4 regions of the Pseudomonas sp. 1L-B-1-E-C1 genome follow, and region 1 is predicted to be linked to each of the others. Evidence: predicted binding sites of a transcription regulator. Region 1 holds the regulator's gene; each other region holds the start of a gene.
The links. The regulator sigma-54, encoded in region 1, starts transcription at its own class of promoters, with help from an activator protein. The targets are predictions, from matches to a motif close to ANTGGCATNNANNTTGCTNT.

Region 1 (4,209 bases):
CGACCTGGTACAAGGCTTCGTTACTCGGGGCGCTACGCAGTTTGTCGCGCACTTCCTTGCGATCGAGCATGCTGGCGATCTGGCGCAGCAATTCCAGATGCGCATCGGTCGCGGCTTCCGGGACCAGCAGCACAAACAACAGGTCTACCGGGGCGCCGTCGATGGCGTCGAAATCAATCGCAGCTTCGAGGTGCAGCAGGGCACTGACTGGCGCCGTGCAGCCCTTGAGGCGGCAGTGGGGAATGGCGATGCCGTTGCCAAAACCGGTGGAACCGAGTTTTTCACGGGCGATCAGCGCCTCGAAGACATCCTGCATCGCCAGATCCGGCACTTCGCGGTGGATCAGGTTGGCAATCTGTTCGAGGGCTTTTTTCTTGCTGCCGCCCGGCGCGTTCACCTGGGAACGGCCGGGGGTCAGGATGGTTTCAAGTCGGATCATGGGATAGGGGTGTTAACGACCGGTCGCGCCCTGGAGGAGGCTCTGGGTCTTTTCCTTATGCTTTTTGAGTTGGCGATCCAGCTTGTCGGTGAGTGAGTCGATCGCAGCGTACATGTCGGTATCTTCTGCGTTGGCGACCACTTCGCTGCCGGGGATATGCAAGGTGGCTTCGATCTTCTGCTTCAGCTTTTCGACGCACATCGTGACTTGCACGTTGGTGATCTTGTCGAAATGTCGCTCCAGTCGTTGGAGTTTTTCCTCGATGTAGGAACGCAGAGGTTGGGTCACTTCCAGTTGGTGTCCACTGATGTTGACTTGCATACAGCTTCTCCTTCGTTGCCAGTGCATAAAGCGGCAGGCCGAAAAGCCTGCCACTGGAACGCTGTAACGTGGCTTACATCAACCGCTTGCGTTCGCTCGAAGGCGCGATTCCGAGGGATTCGCGGTACTTGGCGACGGTGCGGCGAGCCACCTGAATGCCTTGTGCCTCCAGTAAACCAGCGATCTTGCTGTCACTCAACGGCTTTTTCTGATTTTCCGCCGCGACCAGTTTCTTGATGATCGCGCGAATCGCCGTGGACGAGCATTCGCCGCCTTCGGAGGTGCTGACGTGGCTGGAGAAAAAGTATTTCAGCTCATAAATACCGCGCGGGGTATGCATGAATTTTTGCGTGGTCACTCGGGAAATCGTCGATTCGTGCATGCCGACCGCCTCAGCGATGTCATGCAGTACCAGCGGTTTCATCGCTTCGTCGCCGTATTCCAGGAATCCGCGCTGATGTTCGACGATCTGCGTGGCCACTTTCATCAGGGTTTCGTTGCGGCTCTGCAGGCTCTTGATGAACCAGCGGGCTTCCTGCAATTGATTACGCATGAAGGTATTGTCGGCGCTGGTGTCGGCACGCTTCACAAAACCGGCGTACTGGGCGTTGACACGCAGGCGTGGCACCGATTCCTGGTTCAGCTCGACCAGCCAGCGCTCGTTGTCCTTGCGCACGATCACGTCAGGAATGACGTATTCGGCTTCGGTCGACTCGATCTGCGAGCCCGGACGCGGATTGAGGCTCTGCACCAGTTCGATGACCTGGCGCAGTTCGTCTTCCTTGAGCTTCATGCGCCGCATCAACTGGCTATAATCGCGGCTGCCGAGCAGGTCGATGTAATCGGCGACCAGACGCTTGGCCTCGGACAGCCACGGCGTCTTGGCTGGCAATTGGCGCAGTTGCAGGAGCAGGCATTCGCTGAGGTTGCGTGCGCCGATCCCGGCGGGTTCGAATTGCTGGATGCGATGCAGGACGGCTTCGATCTCATCGAGCTCGATATCCAGTTCCGGATCGAATGCTTCAAGAATTTCTTCGAGTGTCTCGTCCAGATAACCCTGATTGTTGATGCAGTCGATCAGGGTGACGGCGATCAGGCGATCGGTGTCGGACATCGGCGCCAGGTTCAGTTGCCAGAGCAGATGGCTCTGCAGGCTCTCCCCGGCGGAGGTGCGGGTGGTGAAATCCCACTCGTCGTCATCGCTGCTGGGCAGGCTGCTGGCGCTGGTCTGGTAGACGTCTTCCCAGGCGGTATCCACCGGCAGTTCATTGGGGATGCGCTCGTTCCATTCGCCATCCTCGAGGTTGTCCACCGTCGGGGCGGTTTCCTGATAGGAGGGTTCCTGGATTTCGGCGGGCTTCTGTTCGGCGTTGTCGGCCAAGGGATCGGCGTTGTCGAAGTCGTCGCCTTCTTCCTGGCGTTCGAGCATCGGATTGGATTCCAGAGCCTCCTGAATCTCCTGTTGCAGGTCCAGGGTCGACAATTGGAGCAGACGGATGGCCTGTTGCAGCTGCGGTGTCATCGTCAGCTGCTGGCCCATTCTCAAGACTAGCGATGGTTTCATGGCAGGGGCTTAACACCTTATTCGCCGGCGCTTTGCGCCATCCACTACAGGGCGCCGAAGCGCCAAACTTAAGCAAATTATATGCCTGAAACTGAAGTGTTTGCCTAGAGCGCTGTAACAATTAAAGCGGATAAATGCGCCTTGAATCGATACAGCGCTGTCGCGCTTACAGGCGGAACTCGTGACCCAGATACACTTCCTTGACCAGATCGTTGGCCAGGATGGTCTCGGCATCGCCCTCGGCGATCAGTTGACCGTCGTTGACGATGTAAGCGGTTTCGCAGATATCCAGCGTCTCGCGGACGTTGTGGTCGGTGATCAGCACACCGATGCCCTTGGCCTTGAGGTGGTGGATGATCTGCTTGATGTCGCCGACCGAGATCGGGTCGACACCGGCGAACGGTTCGTCGAGCAGGATGAATTTCGGCGCAGTGGCCAGAGCGCGAGCGATTTCCACCCGGCGGCGTTCACCACCGGACAAGCTCATGCCGAGGTTGTCGCGGATGTGGCTGATGTGGAATTCCTGCAGCAGGCTTTCCAGCTCCTTGCGACGGCCGGCCTTGTCGAGTTCCGGGCGAGTCTCGAGGATCGCCATGATGTTGTCGGCGACCGACAGCTTGCGGAAGATCGACGCTTCTTGCGGCAGATAGCCGATACCGGCTTTGGCGCGGCCGTGCATCGGCTGGTGGCTGACGTCCAGATCGTCGATCAGCACCCGGCCCTGATCGGCCTGCACCAGGCCGACGATCATGTAGAAACAGGTCGTCTTGCCGGCGCCGTTCGGGCCGAGCAGGCCGACGATCTGACCGCTGTCGATCGACAGGCTGACATCACGCACGACCTGGCGGCTTTTATAGGCCTTGGCCAGGTGCTGAGCTTTCAGAGTTGCCATTACTGGGATTTCTCTTGGGTTTTCTTCTTCGGCTGGATCACCATGTCGATGCGCGGACGCGATTCGGTGACTTTGCTGCCGGTAGCGCGACCGGCGCTGGCCAGTTTCTTCACGGTGTCGTAGACGATTTTCTCGCCCTGGGTGGTGTTGTTGTCTTTATCGACAACCTTGGCCTTGTCGATCAGTACGACGCGATTTTGCGCGGCGAGGTACTGAATCGTCACGCCCCAGCCCTGAACTGGCTTGGTGTCGCCGGCAGTCTGCAGTTGTTCGAAGTAGGCGAGGTTGCCGACCGACGTCACAACGTCGATATCACCGGTCGAGGTGCGGGTGATGGTCACGGTGTTGCCTTTGACGATCATCGAGCCCTGAGTGATGATCACGTCACCTTTATAGGTAGCTACGCCGTTCTTGTCGTCCAGCTGGGCGTCGTCGGCCTGAATGCGGATTGGCTGCTCTTGATCGTTCGGCAGGGACCAGGCGCTCGCGCTTCCCAGTGCTGCGCCCAGACTGAGCAAAATAGGGAGGGTTTTAACGAGCCTCATACTGTCCTCTTACGTTCGATTGCAGGTGTATCCTGCTGTCCTTCAGGTACGCTTTCATTCCGACGCCAGTCGACACGCCGCCAGCGCCCTCGATTCTAACGGGTTGCGCAGTCTGCGCATATTCCTGCTGCGGGAACACGGTCATGCGGGTGCTGGTGATCAGGGTGCCGCGATTTTTCTCATCGGTGCGCTGTACGCGGACCGAGTCGATCAATTCCACCTCGGTACCGCCCGAGTTCACTTCGCCGCGCTCGCTGGTCACGTGCCACGGGAAGTCGGTGCCGCGAAACATGTTCAAATCAGGCTTGGTCACCAGAGTGACATCGGTGGCCTTGACGTGCTCGGCCTTGTCGGAGGTCATCTCGTACTGCACCTTGCCGTCGGGCAGGTACTGAATGGTGTGCGTGTTGGTCGCGTACCAGTCGATAGGGTTCTCGGCAGTCGAGAC
Region 2 (4,209 bases), on a different contig from region 1:
TTCGAAGCGGCGCAGCACATCAAGGCGCTGGCTGGTGAATCGCTGGTGCCCATCATTTTTCTGACCTCGCTGACCGAAAGCGAAGCGCTGGCCCGTTGTCTGGAGGCCGGCGGCGACGATTTTCTGGCGAAGCCTTACAACCAGGTGATCCTCGCCGCCAAAATCAAGGCGATGGACCGCTTGCGCCGTTTGCAGGCGACCGTCCTGCAACAGCGCGATCTGATCGCGAAACATCACGACTATCTGCTCAACGAACAGCGCGTAGCCAAAGCGGTGTTCGACAAGGTTGCGCATTCCGGCTGTCTGAGTGCACCGAATATCCGTTACCTGCAATCGCCCTACGCACTGTTCAATGGCGATCTGTTGCTCGCGGCGTACACGCCGGCCGGTGACATGCACGTCATGCTTGGCGATTTCACCGGGCATGGCTTGCCGGCGGCAGTCGGGGCGATGCCGCTGGCCGAAGTGTTCTACGGCATGACCGCCAAGGGCTACGGCCTGGCGGAAACCCTGCGCGAGATGAACGCCAAGCTCAAGCGCATCCTGCCGGTGGACATGTTCTGCTGCGCGACGTTGCTCTGTCTGAGTTTCCAAAGCCGCTCGGTGGAGGTGTGGAACGGCGGCATGCCCGACGGTTACTTGCACCGCCTGGCCAGCGGCGAACGCGTGCCGTTGCCAGCGCGGCACTTGCCGCTGGGGATTCTCAGTGCACAGGCCTTCGACGACCGTACGGATGTGTATCCGATGGCCGTTGATGATCGGGTGTTTCTGCTGTCGGACGGAGTGATCGATACCTGCGACGCCAACGACCAGTTGTTCGGCGTCGAGCGCTTGCAGCAAGTCTTTGCGGCGAACCGCGAGCCGGATCGGTTGTTCGAGGATATCGAGCAGGCCTTGCGCGATTTTCGCGGGCAGGCCCGTGATGACGTGAGCATGGTCGAGGTCAGTCTGCTTGAGTCGGCACCGACCCACGGCGCCGCGCCGATATATTCCGACAGCGGCCAGTCGAGCCCGCTGGACTGGTCGGCCAGTTTTGAGTTTCGCGGTGCCACGCTCAGACGGTTCAATCCTTTGCCGTTTCTCTTGCAATTGTTGCTCGAGGTCCACGGCCTGCGCGCGCAAAGCGGTGCGCTGTACAGCGTACTTGCCGAGTTGTATTCCAATGCGCTGGAGCATGGCGTGCTGGGACTGGATTCCAGTCTCAAGCGCGATGCCGCTGGCTTTGCCCGTTACTACGAAATGCGCGCGGCGCGCCTGGGAGCGTTGCAGGATGGTTATGTGCGCGTGCATCTGCAGGTGCAACCGCAGGGCGAAGGTGGGCGTCTGGTCATCAGGGTCGAGGACAGTGGCGACGGATTTGATGTAGCGCGGGTCATGGAGCGGCCCTTGGATAATGTCCGCTTGTCGGGACGCGGCATCAGCCTGGTCCGGCAATTGGGGCGCAACGCCAGCTGGTCGGACCAAGGTCGTAGTGCCAGCGTGGAGTTTTTCTGGGAGATTGAGGCATAATCCGCCCATTCTTGATCAAGGAGTGAGCAAGTGACTGACCCACATGTAGATCGCGACGTCCTCGACACTTTGCGCGAGGTGATGGAGGAGGGCTACACCGAATTGCTGGAGACTTTTCTGGCAGACTCGGAAAGCCGCCTGGACGAGTTGCGAGACGGCATCAGTGCCAAAGCGTTGTCTGATGTCGCCCACAGTTTCAAGGGCAGCGCCAGCAACATGGGCGCCATTCGGCTGGCTGCGTTGTGCCAGGACCTGGAATCGAACGCCAAGGACAAAAGTCCGGAAGCACTCGCTCAACTGGTCGCCGATATCCGTTCCGAATTCGCCAACGTGCGTCCGGTGTACGAAAACGAAAAGCATCACCTCCACACCCACTGAAGCTGCCGTCCGGCGCTTTTTGCAAGTGTCCGGCCAAACTGGCCCGGCACTTGCAGTTATCTTGCTCAACTGTACCTACGATCCAGTGCAGCGGAGACCGTGTCATGCCTGCGACCCCCAACATTCTTCTTCAGACCGCCGCCCAGGCCAAGGCGCAAGCCGCCTCTGCCAAATCGTCGGCAGTGGCCGCAGACGCCGGGGACAAGGCTTCCAGCTTCGCAAAAGTGTTCGCCGATCAGGCGCCGGCCAAACCTGCGGTAGGCGCCGATAATTCAGTCAAACCGGCACGCGACAAGGTCGCTGACAACAGCGGTAAAAAAGACGTCGGCAAAGATCAGTCTGCCGCGCCCGAGCCAGCGGTTGCCGATAGCGGCAAAGCCTTGCCTGCGGATAAAGCGGCGGCGAGCGACGACGCGACTGCCACCGACAATGACGCCACTGAAACGGTACAAAGCCCGGTGGCCGATGCTGCGCCTGTAGACCCTGCGCTGGATCCGGCGCTGGTTCAAGTCGTCCAGCCATTGGTGGCAGCGCCTGTCGTGCAACCTCCGGTAGTCGCAACGCCAGCCCAGCCGGAAACTGAGACACCTGCATTGGCTGCTGTGCCGGGCATGGTCAAAGATCCGGCGGCTACCGACAGCGATTTTGATCCTTCTGCCGACCCGCTCGACTCGCTGCCGGCCGTGCGCATGGCGATGGAGCAGGGCGGGCATATCTCCGCTGCCAGTCAGGCACAACCGAAAGCCTCTCCCGCCCAGGCTCAGGCCGACGGCGAATTGACCGCTGCGCAGAACTTTGCCGCCGGCATGGCCAGCATGCTCGACGTCCAGGCCGACAAGGACAGCACCAGTCAGGGCGGCGAAAAAGCCTTCAGTGGTCTGATCGATGATGGCCTGAAGGATCTAAAATCCGCCACCAGCGATACCCGCGTCGATGATTTCGCCAACCGTCTCGCTGCACTGACCCAGGCCGCTACGCCGAAAACCGCCAATGCGTTGCCGGTGAATCAACCGATCGCCATGCACCAGAGCGGCTGGACCGAAGAAGTGGTCAATCGCGTCATGTACCTGTCCAGCGTCAACCTGAAAGCCGCCGACATTCAGTTGCAGCCGGCTGAGCTTGGGCGTCTGGATATCCGCGTGAACATGGTTCCCGATCAGCAAACCCAGGTCACCTTCATGAGCGCGCACCCGAGCGTGCGTGAAGCACTCGACAGCCAGATGCATCGACTGCGCGACATGTTCAACCAGCAGGGTATGGGCCAGGTCGACGTCAACGTCTCCGACCAGAACCGTGGCTGGCAGGGTCAGCAGGGGCAGGAACAGGCGCAGCAGGGCCACACCGGACGCACCAGCGCCACGGGCGGGCATCTGGATTCGGCGGATGAAGAATTGGCCCCGGCCACTGTGGCTGAAGTGGCGGCGCAGACCACCAGCGTCATCGGCAGCAGTGCGGTCGACTATTACGCCTGAGCAAATCAAAAGCCCCTCACCCTAGCCCTCTCCCAGAGGGAGAGGGGACCAATTGGGGAATATTGAAGGACTACGCCGACCTGAACGAGCATCGCTGAATCCTTGGCTGGTTCGGCGAGCTGTTCATCCAAGTCTCTACCCCCCAATCGACTCGGTCTCTCAGGTCGATGTTTGATCCGTGACACCTCGGTCAGCCCCCTCTCCCTCCGGGAGAGGGCTGGGGTGAGAGTGGCTTTTGACTTTGTCGCTGTCTGCGCGACCTCCGACACTTCTGGCATAACACTTGCTCTTGCCTTGCCGTGCGACTGTGAAACCCCCGATTAGTGACGGATTATTGGCATGGCGAAGAGCGAAGCTGCAGCAGTAAAAGACCCCGCAACCAAAGGCAAACTCAAGCTGATCATCGTGATCGTGCTGGCGTTGCTGGTGGCCATTGGTGCATCCGTCGGGGCGACCTGGTTCTTCATGCACGGCGCGCAGAGCAAGCCTGCCGAGGCCGCCGATGCTGCGCCGGTCGGCAAGCAAGCGGCGATTTTCGAGCCGATGGCGCCGGCCTTCGTTGCCAACTATAACCAGAACGGCCGTCAGCGCTACATGCAGGTGAGCATCACCATGCTGGCGCGTAACCAGGCCGATCTGGACGCGCTCAAAGTGCACATGCCGGTTATCCGCAACAACCTGGTGATGCTCTTCTCCGGTCAGGATTTCGCCACACTGGCGACCCCGGTCGGCCAGGAGATGTTGCGCCAGAAGGCCACCGCCAGCGTCCAGGAAGTGGCGCAGAAAGAGCTGGGCAAAGTGGTCATCGAACAGTTGCTTTTCACTAATTTCGTACTGCAGTAGGAACACG
Region 3 (4,209 bases), on a different contig from region 1:
ACGGCATGGCGAGTTCGTGCAGACCATCGCCGCGACCGTCCTGCGGCATCAGCGACAGCGAATAACTGATGTCGAGCATTCGCGCGAGGTTCTCCGCACGCTCAAGGTAACGCGACATCCAGTACAGATCCGAGGCAGTTCTACTTAACATGGCAAGCTTCCTTCAATCCTCGACTACCCAGGTGTCCTTGGTGCCGCCGCCCTGGGAGGAATTCACCACCAGGGAGCCTTCACGCAACGCGACACGGGTCAAACCACCGGGCACGACCCGGGTTTCGCGGCCGGACAGCACGAACGGACGCAGGTCGATATGGCGCGGCGCGATGCCGTTTTCGACAAAGGTCGGGCACGTCGACAGCGACAGCGTCGGCTGCGCGATGTAGGCATGGGGCTTGGCTTTGATGCGCTCGCGAAAGGCATCGATTTCCGCGGTCGTCGCGGCCGGCCCGACCAGCATCCCGTAACCGCCGGAGCCTTGGGTTTCCTTGACTACAAGTTGCGCAAGATTGGCCAGCACATGGGACAGCTCGGACGGGTTGCGGCATTGCCAGGTCGGCACGTTCTTCAGAATCGGCTCTTCGTCGAGGTAGAAACGGATCATGTCGGTGACAAACGGATACACCGATTTATCGTCTGCGACCCCGGTGCCGATAGCATTGGCCAGCACCACATTGCCGGAGCGATAGGACGACAGCAGCCCCGGCACGCCGAGCATCGAGTCAGGATTGAACGCCAGCGGGTCGAGAAAGGCATCGTCGAGGCGGCGATAGATCACGTCGACCGCTTTCGGGCCGTCGGTGGTGCGCATGAATACCTTGTCGTCACGCACGAACAGATCCGCGCCCTCCACCAGTTCAACGCCCATCTCCCGCGCCAGAAAGGCATGTTCGAAGAACGCACTGTTGAAGCGTCCCGGCGTCAGCACCACCACGCTGGGGTTGTCGATCGGGCTGGAGCTTTTCAGGGTGTCGAGCAACAGATTGGGATAGTGATCGATCGGGGCGATGCGCTGGGCGGCGAACAGTTCGGGGAACAGGCGCATCATCATCTTGCGGTCTTCGAGCATGTAGCTGACGCCGCTGGGGGTGCGCAGGTTGTCTTCGAGGACGTAATAAGTGCCATCGCCATCGCGGACCAGATCGACGCCGGAGATGTGCGAATAGATGTCGCGGTGCAGATCCAGGCCTTGCATCGCCAACTGGTATTGCTCGTTGGCCAGCACCTGTTCGGCGGGAATGATCCCGGCCTTGATGATGCGCTGCTCGTGGTAGAGGTCGGCGAGGAACATGTTCAACGCCTTGACCCGCTGGATGCAGCCGCGCTCGACAATCCGCCATTCACTGGCGGGGATGCTGCGTGGAATGGTATCGAACGGAATCAGGCGTTCGGTGCCTTGCTCGTCGCCATAGAGCGTGAAGGTGATACCGGCACGGTGGAACAGCAGATCGGCCTCGCGGCGGCGTTGCGCAAGTAACTCGTCAGGCGTCTCGGCCAGCCAGCGGGCAAATTCCCGGTAATGCGGGCGGACCAGGCCGCCGCCGTCGTACATCTCGTCAAAAAAGGTGCGGATCATGCCGTACTCCTTGTCACTCCGGACATACAGGCCTTCGCAAGGCCCGTGCCATCGGCATAAACGCTTTGAATTCAATCGGTTGTGGATTCACGCCGAAGGCTGCGCACCATTCCTGTGCGGCAAATGCCCCGGCCCGATTGCCCCCGCTTCATTGCGACGCACTGCATCGCCTATCACCAGCATAGTCAGAGTTGATTTCACTGCCCGGCAGTGGCTGCGGATAATCCGCGCATTCGCTGCAAAACTTCATCGACGCGGCGCCGCGAAGTAGCCAGCTCAATTGATCCGGACTGCCTCAGCGGCCCCGTCCCGCCAAGACTTCACTGCATACCCGTCTTCCCTTTTAGCCACCCTCTCCGGTGGCTTTTTTTTGTTTTTTTGAAATATTTTGAATGCAAAAGCACAAGATCGCAGCCTTCGGCAGCTCCTGCACGATCACCTGTAGGAGCTGCCGAAGGCTGCGATCTTTTGATCTTTAAAACGACAACGGCCGACCCGAAGGTCAGCCGTTGCCCGCCAAACAATGCGCATTATCAATTCAACCGGTAACGATTGCGCACCTCCTGCTTCACGCCCCAACCCTCGATAATGCCGCCCAGCGGCTCGACCACGGCGGAAAAACCCTGCTCGAAATCACCAATGTCGTCATAGGTTGCGTACATCACTTTGCTCAATTCCAGCGACCAGGCGCCGTCGTCGCGCGCACTGACCTGGGCATTGATGGACTCACCGCGAAATTTGCCTGCTGCCCTGCGCGCCCGCTCCTCGTCCGGGAAAATCGCGTAGAACTCGATGGGATGGAACCGGGAAAAATCGAAACCGCCTTCTTTCATGCGGCGCAGAACGTTGCTGCTGATGTCTTCTTGATAGGCTGTGCTCATGAATCGTCCCCCTCGATTGATGGATAGACTTTCCGTATTCCCGCCCCGGGCCTTTGGCCTAAGTACTACGGCAACGTGGTTGCGCGCGGGAAACAAGCATGTAGCTGACAAGACCAGACCTTAGCGATCCATTCGCTGATCTCGGTTGCAGAGTAGCCCCAAGAGAGCGCCGCTGCCAAGGCCTGGTTTACGAGATGACAGGAAGTGTTCAGACAGGTGTGATGCTGCGGATTTCGATGCCGTTCTGGGTCTTGAGGTTTTTCACCCCGGCATCGGCGGTGCGCCCTTCCAGATCATTCAGATCCAGCTGGGCGGCGACCGGAAGAAGCCGCTCCTTGATCAGCCGTGCGGCTTCATCATCGGACGGGCATTCCTCACGTTCGAAGATCTCATCAACGATTTCACCATGATCATCCACGAAAGTGACTTTCCACTTTTGCATCAGTGCCTCCTCGATCAACCCGTAAGTGGGCTTACCTCTATCTCGACTTTTTTCCGCGAGAGTTGGTTCAAAAGGATTACAGCACTTAGTCAGGAAAAACGGATGAGCATTGTGGGAGCGAGCCTGCTCGCGAAGGCGGCGTGCCAGTCGACATTGAGTTGGCTGACACTGCGCTTTCGCGAGCAGGCTCGCTCCCACAGGGAGGTTTTTTGCGGGGAAGGATCAGTCGTTGCTCGGCTTGTTCACCGCTTGCAGCACGTATTGCGGCAGAGCGAACGCGCCGATGTGGATTTCCGGGTTGTAGTAGCGGGTAACGATGCCGCTGCCGATGAAGCGCTGTTGCAGGGTTTCACGGCTGAGCTTGCGGTAGGCCGGGTTGGTCGAGCCCCAGGCGAAGGTCATCGAGCCGCCGATGTAAGTCGGCACAGCGGCCTGGTAGAAATGCCAGTCCGGGAACAGGCTGCGCAGGCGGCCAGCGGTGGTTTTGACTTCGTCGATCTGCATGAACGGCGTGCCGTTCTGGGTGACGAGGATGCCGCCTTCATTCAGGCAACGGTGGCACGCCTGGTAGAAGTTCTCCGAGAACAGCACTTCGCCCGGGCCGATCGGATCGGTGGAGTCAGAGATGATCACGTCGAATTTTTCAGTGGTGGTGGCGACGAAACGCATGCCGTCGTCGATCACCAGGTTCAGGCGCGGGTCGTCGTAGGCACCGGCGGAATGGTTCGGCAGGAACTCCTTGCACATGTCGACCACGGTGCCGTCGATTTCGACCATGGTGATGTGCTCGACGCCGGCGTGTTTGGTCACTTCGCGCAGCATGCCGCCGTCACCGCCGCCAATGATCAGCACGCGCTTGGCAGTGCCGTGGGCAAGAATCGGCACGTGGGTCAGCATCTCGTGGTAGATGAATTCATCGGCTTCGGTGGTCTGGATCACGCCGTCCAGCGCCATCACCCGGCCCATGCGCGGGTTCTGGAAGATCACCAGATGCTGGTGCTCGGTGCGCACTTCGTGCAGCAGTTTTTCCATGCGAAAACGCTGGCCGTAGCCTTCGTAGAGGGTTTCCAGATACTCGCTGGTCTTGGTGACGGTCATGGTCAAGTGCTCCGATAAATGCGCGGGCGCCATCGTGGGGACGATTGCCCGGGAAAGGCGCGCATTCTACGTTGCCGAAGATGACAGGTCGAACCTCTGCTTGTTTTTTACCCGCGCAAACCACTGTGGGAGCCGAGCTTGCTCGCGAAGGCGGAGTATCAATTGCCGATGATGGCGACTGACACAACGTCTTCGCGAGCAGGCTCGCTCCCACA
Region 4 (4,209 bases), on a different contig from region 1:
GCGTCCTTTGTAACCGCCGTTGCAGTGATCGCAACCGACCGGCTCGTAGATCGTGAAATGACCGATGCGTTCCTCGGGGAAGCCTTCCTTGAGCAAGGTTTCATGTGGAATCTCCAGCGGCCGCTTGCAGTGCGCGCACAACTTGCGCGCCAGGCGCTGGGCGATGATCAGGCTGACCGAGGTAGCAATGTTGAAACCGGGAATGCCCATGTTGTGCAGGCGCGTGAGGGTTTCCGCGGCGCTGTTGGTGTGCAGGGTCGACAGCACCAGGTGGCCGGTCTGCGCGGCTTTGATCGCGATCTCGGCGGTTTCCAGATCGCGGATCTCGCCTACCATGATCACGTCCGGATCCTGGCGCAGAAACGAGCGCAGCGCCTGGGCAAAGTCCAGCCCTTGACGGGGATTGACGTTGACCTGGTTGATGCCTTCCATGTTGATTTCCACCGGGTCTTCGGCAGTGGAAATATTGATATCAACGGTGTTGAGGATGTTCAGCCCGGTGTACAGCGACACGGTTTTACCGGAGCCGGTGGGGCCGGTAACCAGAATCATCCCTTGCGGCTGTTTGAGCGCCGCGAGGTACAAAGCTTTTTGCTCGGGCTCGTAACCCAGCGCGTCGATGCCCATTTGCGCACTGGAGGGGTCGAGAATCCGGATCACCACTTTTTCGCCCCACAGGGTCGGCAGGGTGTTGACGCGGAAATCGATGGATTTGCTTTTCGACAGGCGCATCTTGATCCGCCCGTCCTGGGGTTTACGCCGTTCGGAAATATCCAGACTGGCCATCACTTTCAAGCGTGCGGCGATGCGCCCGGCCAACTGGATCGGCGGCTTGGCCACCTCGCGCAGCATGCCGTCAGTGCGCATGCGTACCCGGTAGTTTTTCTCGTAGGGCTCGAAGTGCAGGTCGGAAGAGCCGCTCTTGATCGCATCCAGCAGCATCTTGTGCACAAAGCGCACGACCGGGGCGTCGTCGGCATCGAGGCCGCCGATCGCGTCCTGCTTGTTGTCATCGATGGACTCGACGTCGAGGCCGTCGAGATCGACGTCGGCCATTTCTTCCAGGCCCGAGGTGTGGCTGTCGAAGAACTTGTCGATGGCGTCGCTGAGCTTGTCGTCCTCGACCAGAATCGCTTCGGTGCTCAGGCCGGTGCTGAACTGGATGTCGCTGATTGCTTGCTGATTGCTCGGGTCGGAAAGGCCCACGAACAGTTTGTTGCCGCGCCGCCACAAGGGCAGGGCGCAATGCTGACGAATCAGTTTTTCACTGACCAAGCCTTTGGGCTGGACCTCTTTGTCGAGGCAATTGAGGTCGAGCAGGGCCATGCCGAAATGTTCCGAAGCGATCTCGGCGATCTGCCGGCTGTTGACCAGTTTGTTGTGCACCAGGTAGTTGACCAGCGACACGCGATTGCGCTGGGCCTGCGCCCAGGATTGCCGGGCGCTTGTTTCCGTGAGCAGTTCGGCCTGCACCAATTGCTTGGCCAGGCCGCTCAGAGCGATGTCATTCATGGGGATTCCGCACGCTTGCCGTTCATGACTTATAGCCTAGTCAAGTGACAGCGCCAAACACGGCCGGTGCAGGTGACAAAAAGTGTCAGATAGTGCGGTTGCGGGTTGTAGGAAACGGCGTCCTGAAACCCGCGGTCCCAACGGGCGGGGCCGCAAAGGCGTTGGCATGGGCTGTGCTGGGTCTTGTTCAGATCATGAGATTTCGACTCATGCATGGAGCGTGTCTATGAAAAAACAACAAGGTTTCACATTGATCGAGCTGCTGATCGTTGTGGCGATCATCGGCATTCTGGCGACGATTGCCCTGCCGCAGTATTCGAAATATCAGGCGCGGTCGAAGGTGACGGCGGGGCTGGCGGAGATCACGGCATTGAAAGTGCCGTTTGAAGACACGATCAATCAGGGGACCGCCCCGGATATCACCAACGTGGCGGGCGGTACTACGGCTACTTCCAATTGCACGTTGGCAGTTACGGGCACGGCGGCGACAGGCGCAGGCACAATCACTTGCACCTTGCTCAACGCCCCGGGACCGGTGCTGAACAAGACAATTACACTCACGCGCTCGGGCGCCTCTACGGGTAATACTTCCGGTCTCTGGACTTGCGCTACGACCGTCAACGCCGATTACTCGCCTCGTGGTTGCACGGCAAGCGGTACGTAATTCTGAGTCGAGCAAACGAGAAATGCCCCGCACCGCGGGGCATTTTCGTATCGCGACCGCTTCACAAAAGCTCCAATAATTTCAGCAGCTTATGAACTTTCCGAAAAACCGCAACTTGCATGCGCAATTGAAGTGAGTCATGCATTTTGCATGAAAATGAAAATCAGCGTTTTTCATAACTGTTTGTTTTTAAAGGATTTTATACGGTCGAAAAAGTTGGCACAGCGTTCGCACTATCTCCGGTAACCCTGCTGACAAGCGTTACAGCAGACTTCCAGTAAAAACAGGAGTTACTCGTATGAAGAAGTTCGCTATCACTGCCGCTGCTACCGCTCTGACCCTGACCATGGCTGGTGGCGCTTTCGCCCAGACCGCTCAGGCTACCCAAGCGCCAATGGTTCTGGCTGCCGGTGAAGTTACCGAAATGAAACAAGATACCAGCGACACCTGGATCACCACCAAGGTCAAAGCTGACCTGGTTACCGAAAAGGGCATTCCAGGCACCGACATCAAAGTTGAAACCAACCAAGGTGTTGTATCGCTGTCGTCGACCCAGCCTGTGACTGCGGCTCAAAAAACCACCGCAGTGAACATTGCCAAGAAAATCAAAGGCGTTAAAGACGTATCTGCTGCTGGCCTGAAAGCCGAGTAAGGCAAGACTTCTCGCCTGAACCGGGAGAAGACGCGACAGACGGGCCGAGCAATACGTCTGCCGCAACTTTAGAGTTCATGCGAACGGTCACACGGATGTGACCATTACAGGCCCCGGCACTTGTGTCGGGGCCTGTTCTATTTTGAAGAAGCAAAAGATCGCAGCCTTCGGCAGCTCCTACAGGGAAATGCATTCCAAATGTAGGAGCTGCCGAAGGCCGCGATCTTTTGCTCTTCTCAGTTACCGCGCTGCCAGTGGCATCGACCGAAGATCAATGTGGGAGCGAGCCTGCTCGCGAATGCGTAGTGTCAGCCGACAGATTCGTCGCAGACAAACCGTATTCGCGAGCAGGCTCGCTCCCACAGGGCGGATTTCGTTCGGTTCAGTTACCGCGTTTGCTGGTGATCTGCCGCAGGCGATTGCCTTCGAAGCGCAGGTACTGGTACATGCCGTTGTTTGGCCCGTAGGTCCATTCCTCGACCTGAAACTCTTCGCGGCGGTTGGCGCTGCGCTTGTAGCCGAGCACATCGCGACTGACCGGGTCACCACATTTTTGCAGCACTTCGCTGGCGCGGTCGCCCAGGCTGATCAATTGGCTGCCGCAGCGCAAAGTGTCCGAAGCCGATGCGTGGCCAGCAACACACATCAGTGCGAGCACGGCCAGCCAGTTACGCATGTTCATTCCGCGTCCAAATGCATTTGCGTCACCACGCGGCCATCGCTTTCGGCCTCGCCGAGGTTGGCGTCGATGAAGTACACCCGGTCATCCTCGAGCTTGCCCTTGTCGACCAGGTAATCCTTGATGGTGCTGGCGCGATCCTGGCCCAACTGCCGCAACAGCACGTCGCTGCCACTCCAGAACGCAATCACGCCCTGGCGCATTTTTGCCGTGCGTTCTTCCTTGCCCAGATCTTTCCATTCTGCCGGTGGCTGGGTTTTCAGGCGGGTGCGGTAGATGCCTTCGAGCAGCGCGCCTTTCTCGCTTTCGGGTACTTGCAGCAGCGAGGCCTGGGCCGGGACTTTATCGCCACGGCGCTGGAGCATCTTGTAGTAGTTGTACTGGTATTCGCGTTCCAGACGCTGCTCGGCGAGCAACGGCCCGTCGCTGCTCTTCGCCGCAGTGCCTTCGATTTCCAGGCGCAGCGCCGGACGCTCCTTGAGCGCTTGCGACAGTTTCACCAGCGCCGCTTCGGCGTCTTTGCTCAAGTCGCTGGAGCCCGGCGGGAAGGACACCGTGCCGAGGTCTTCGGAGCTGCCGCCACTGACCAGCCCGCCGATCATCTTGAACGGTGCGGCGGCGGCTTTGACGATGAGGTTGCGCAGGGTCTGCCAGACGATCGGCATCACGCTGAACTGCGGATTGTTCAGGTCGCCGGTCACC

Region 2: a site for sigma-54 is predicted at 1,936-1,955, ahead of AC0Z4S_RS20855 (flagellar hook-length control protein FliK). Genes of this name have one in related genera too.
Region 3: a site for sigma-54 is predicted at 1,607-1,626, ahead of AC0Z4S_RS25375 (circularly permuted type 2 ATP-grasp protein). Genes of this name have one in related genera too.
Region 4: a site for sigma-54 is predicted at 1,673-1,692, ahead of AC0Z4S_RS18025 (pilin). Genes of this name have one in related genera too.

What each region holds. Positions count from the first base shown of each region.
Region 1 is NZ_JBXAWN010000004.1:185,073-189,281, forward strand. It holds gene ptsN (PTS IIA-like nitrogen regulatory protein PtsN) at 1-439, opposite strand, end outside; gene hpf (ribosome hibernation-promoting factor, HPF/YfiA family) at 452-760, opposite strand; gene AC0Z4S_RS09110 (RNA polymerase factor sigma-54) at 834-2,324, opposite strand; gene lptB (LPS export ABC transporter ATP-binding protein) at 2,491-3,216, opposite strand; gene lptA (lipopolysaccharide transport periplasmic protein LptA) at 3,216-3,761, opposite strand; gene lptC (LPS export ABC transporter periplasmic protein LptC) at 3,748-4,209, opposite strand, start outside.
Region 2 is NZ_JBXAWN010000012.1:84,432-88,640, forward strand. It holds gene AC0Z4S_RS20845 (ATP-binding SpoIIE family protein phosphatase) at 1-1,509, shown strand, start outside; gene AC0Z4S_RS20850 (Hpt domain-containing protein) at 1,540-1,887, shown strand; gene AC0Z4S_RS20855 (flagellar hook-length control protein FliK) at 1,992-3,359, shown strand; gene fliL (flagellar basal body-associated protein FliL) at 3,699-4,202, shown strand.
Region 3 is NZ_JBXAWN010000018.1:61,552-65,760, reverse strand. It holds gene AC0Z4S_RS25380 (alpha-E domain-containing protein) at 1-151, opposite strand, end outside; gene AC0Z4S_RS25375 (circularly permuted type 2 ATP-grasp protein) at 164-1,573, opposite strand; gene AC0Z4S_RS25370 (ribonuclease E inhibitor RraB) at 2,107-2,454, opposite strand; gene AC0Z4S_RS25365 (hypothetical protein) at 2,663-2,896, opposite strand; gene speE (polyamine aminopropyltransferase) at 3,119-3,994, opposite strand.
Region 4 is NZ_JBXAWN010000010.1:38,320-42,528, reverse strand. It holds gene pilB (type IV-A pilus assembly ATPase PilB) at 1-1,512, opposite strand, end outside; gene AC0Z4S_RS18025 (pilin) at 1,739-2,176, shown strand; gene AC0Z4S_RS18020 (BON domain-containing protein) at 2,475-2,828, shown strand; gene AC0Z4S_RS18015 (DUF2845 domain-containing protein) at 3,211-3,510, opposite strand; gene AC0Z4S_RS18010 (DUF748 domain-containing protein) at 3,507-4,209, opposite strand, start outside.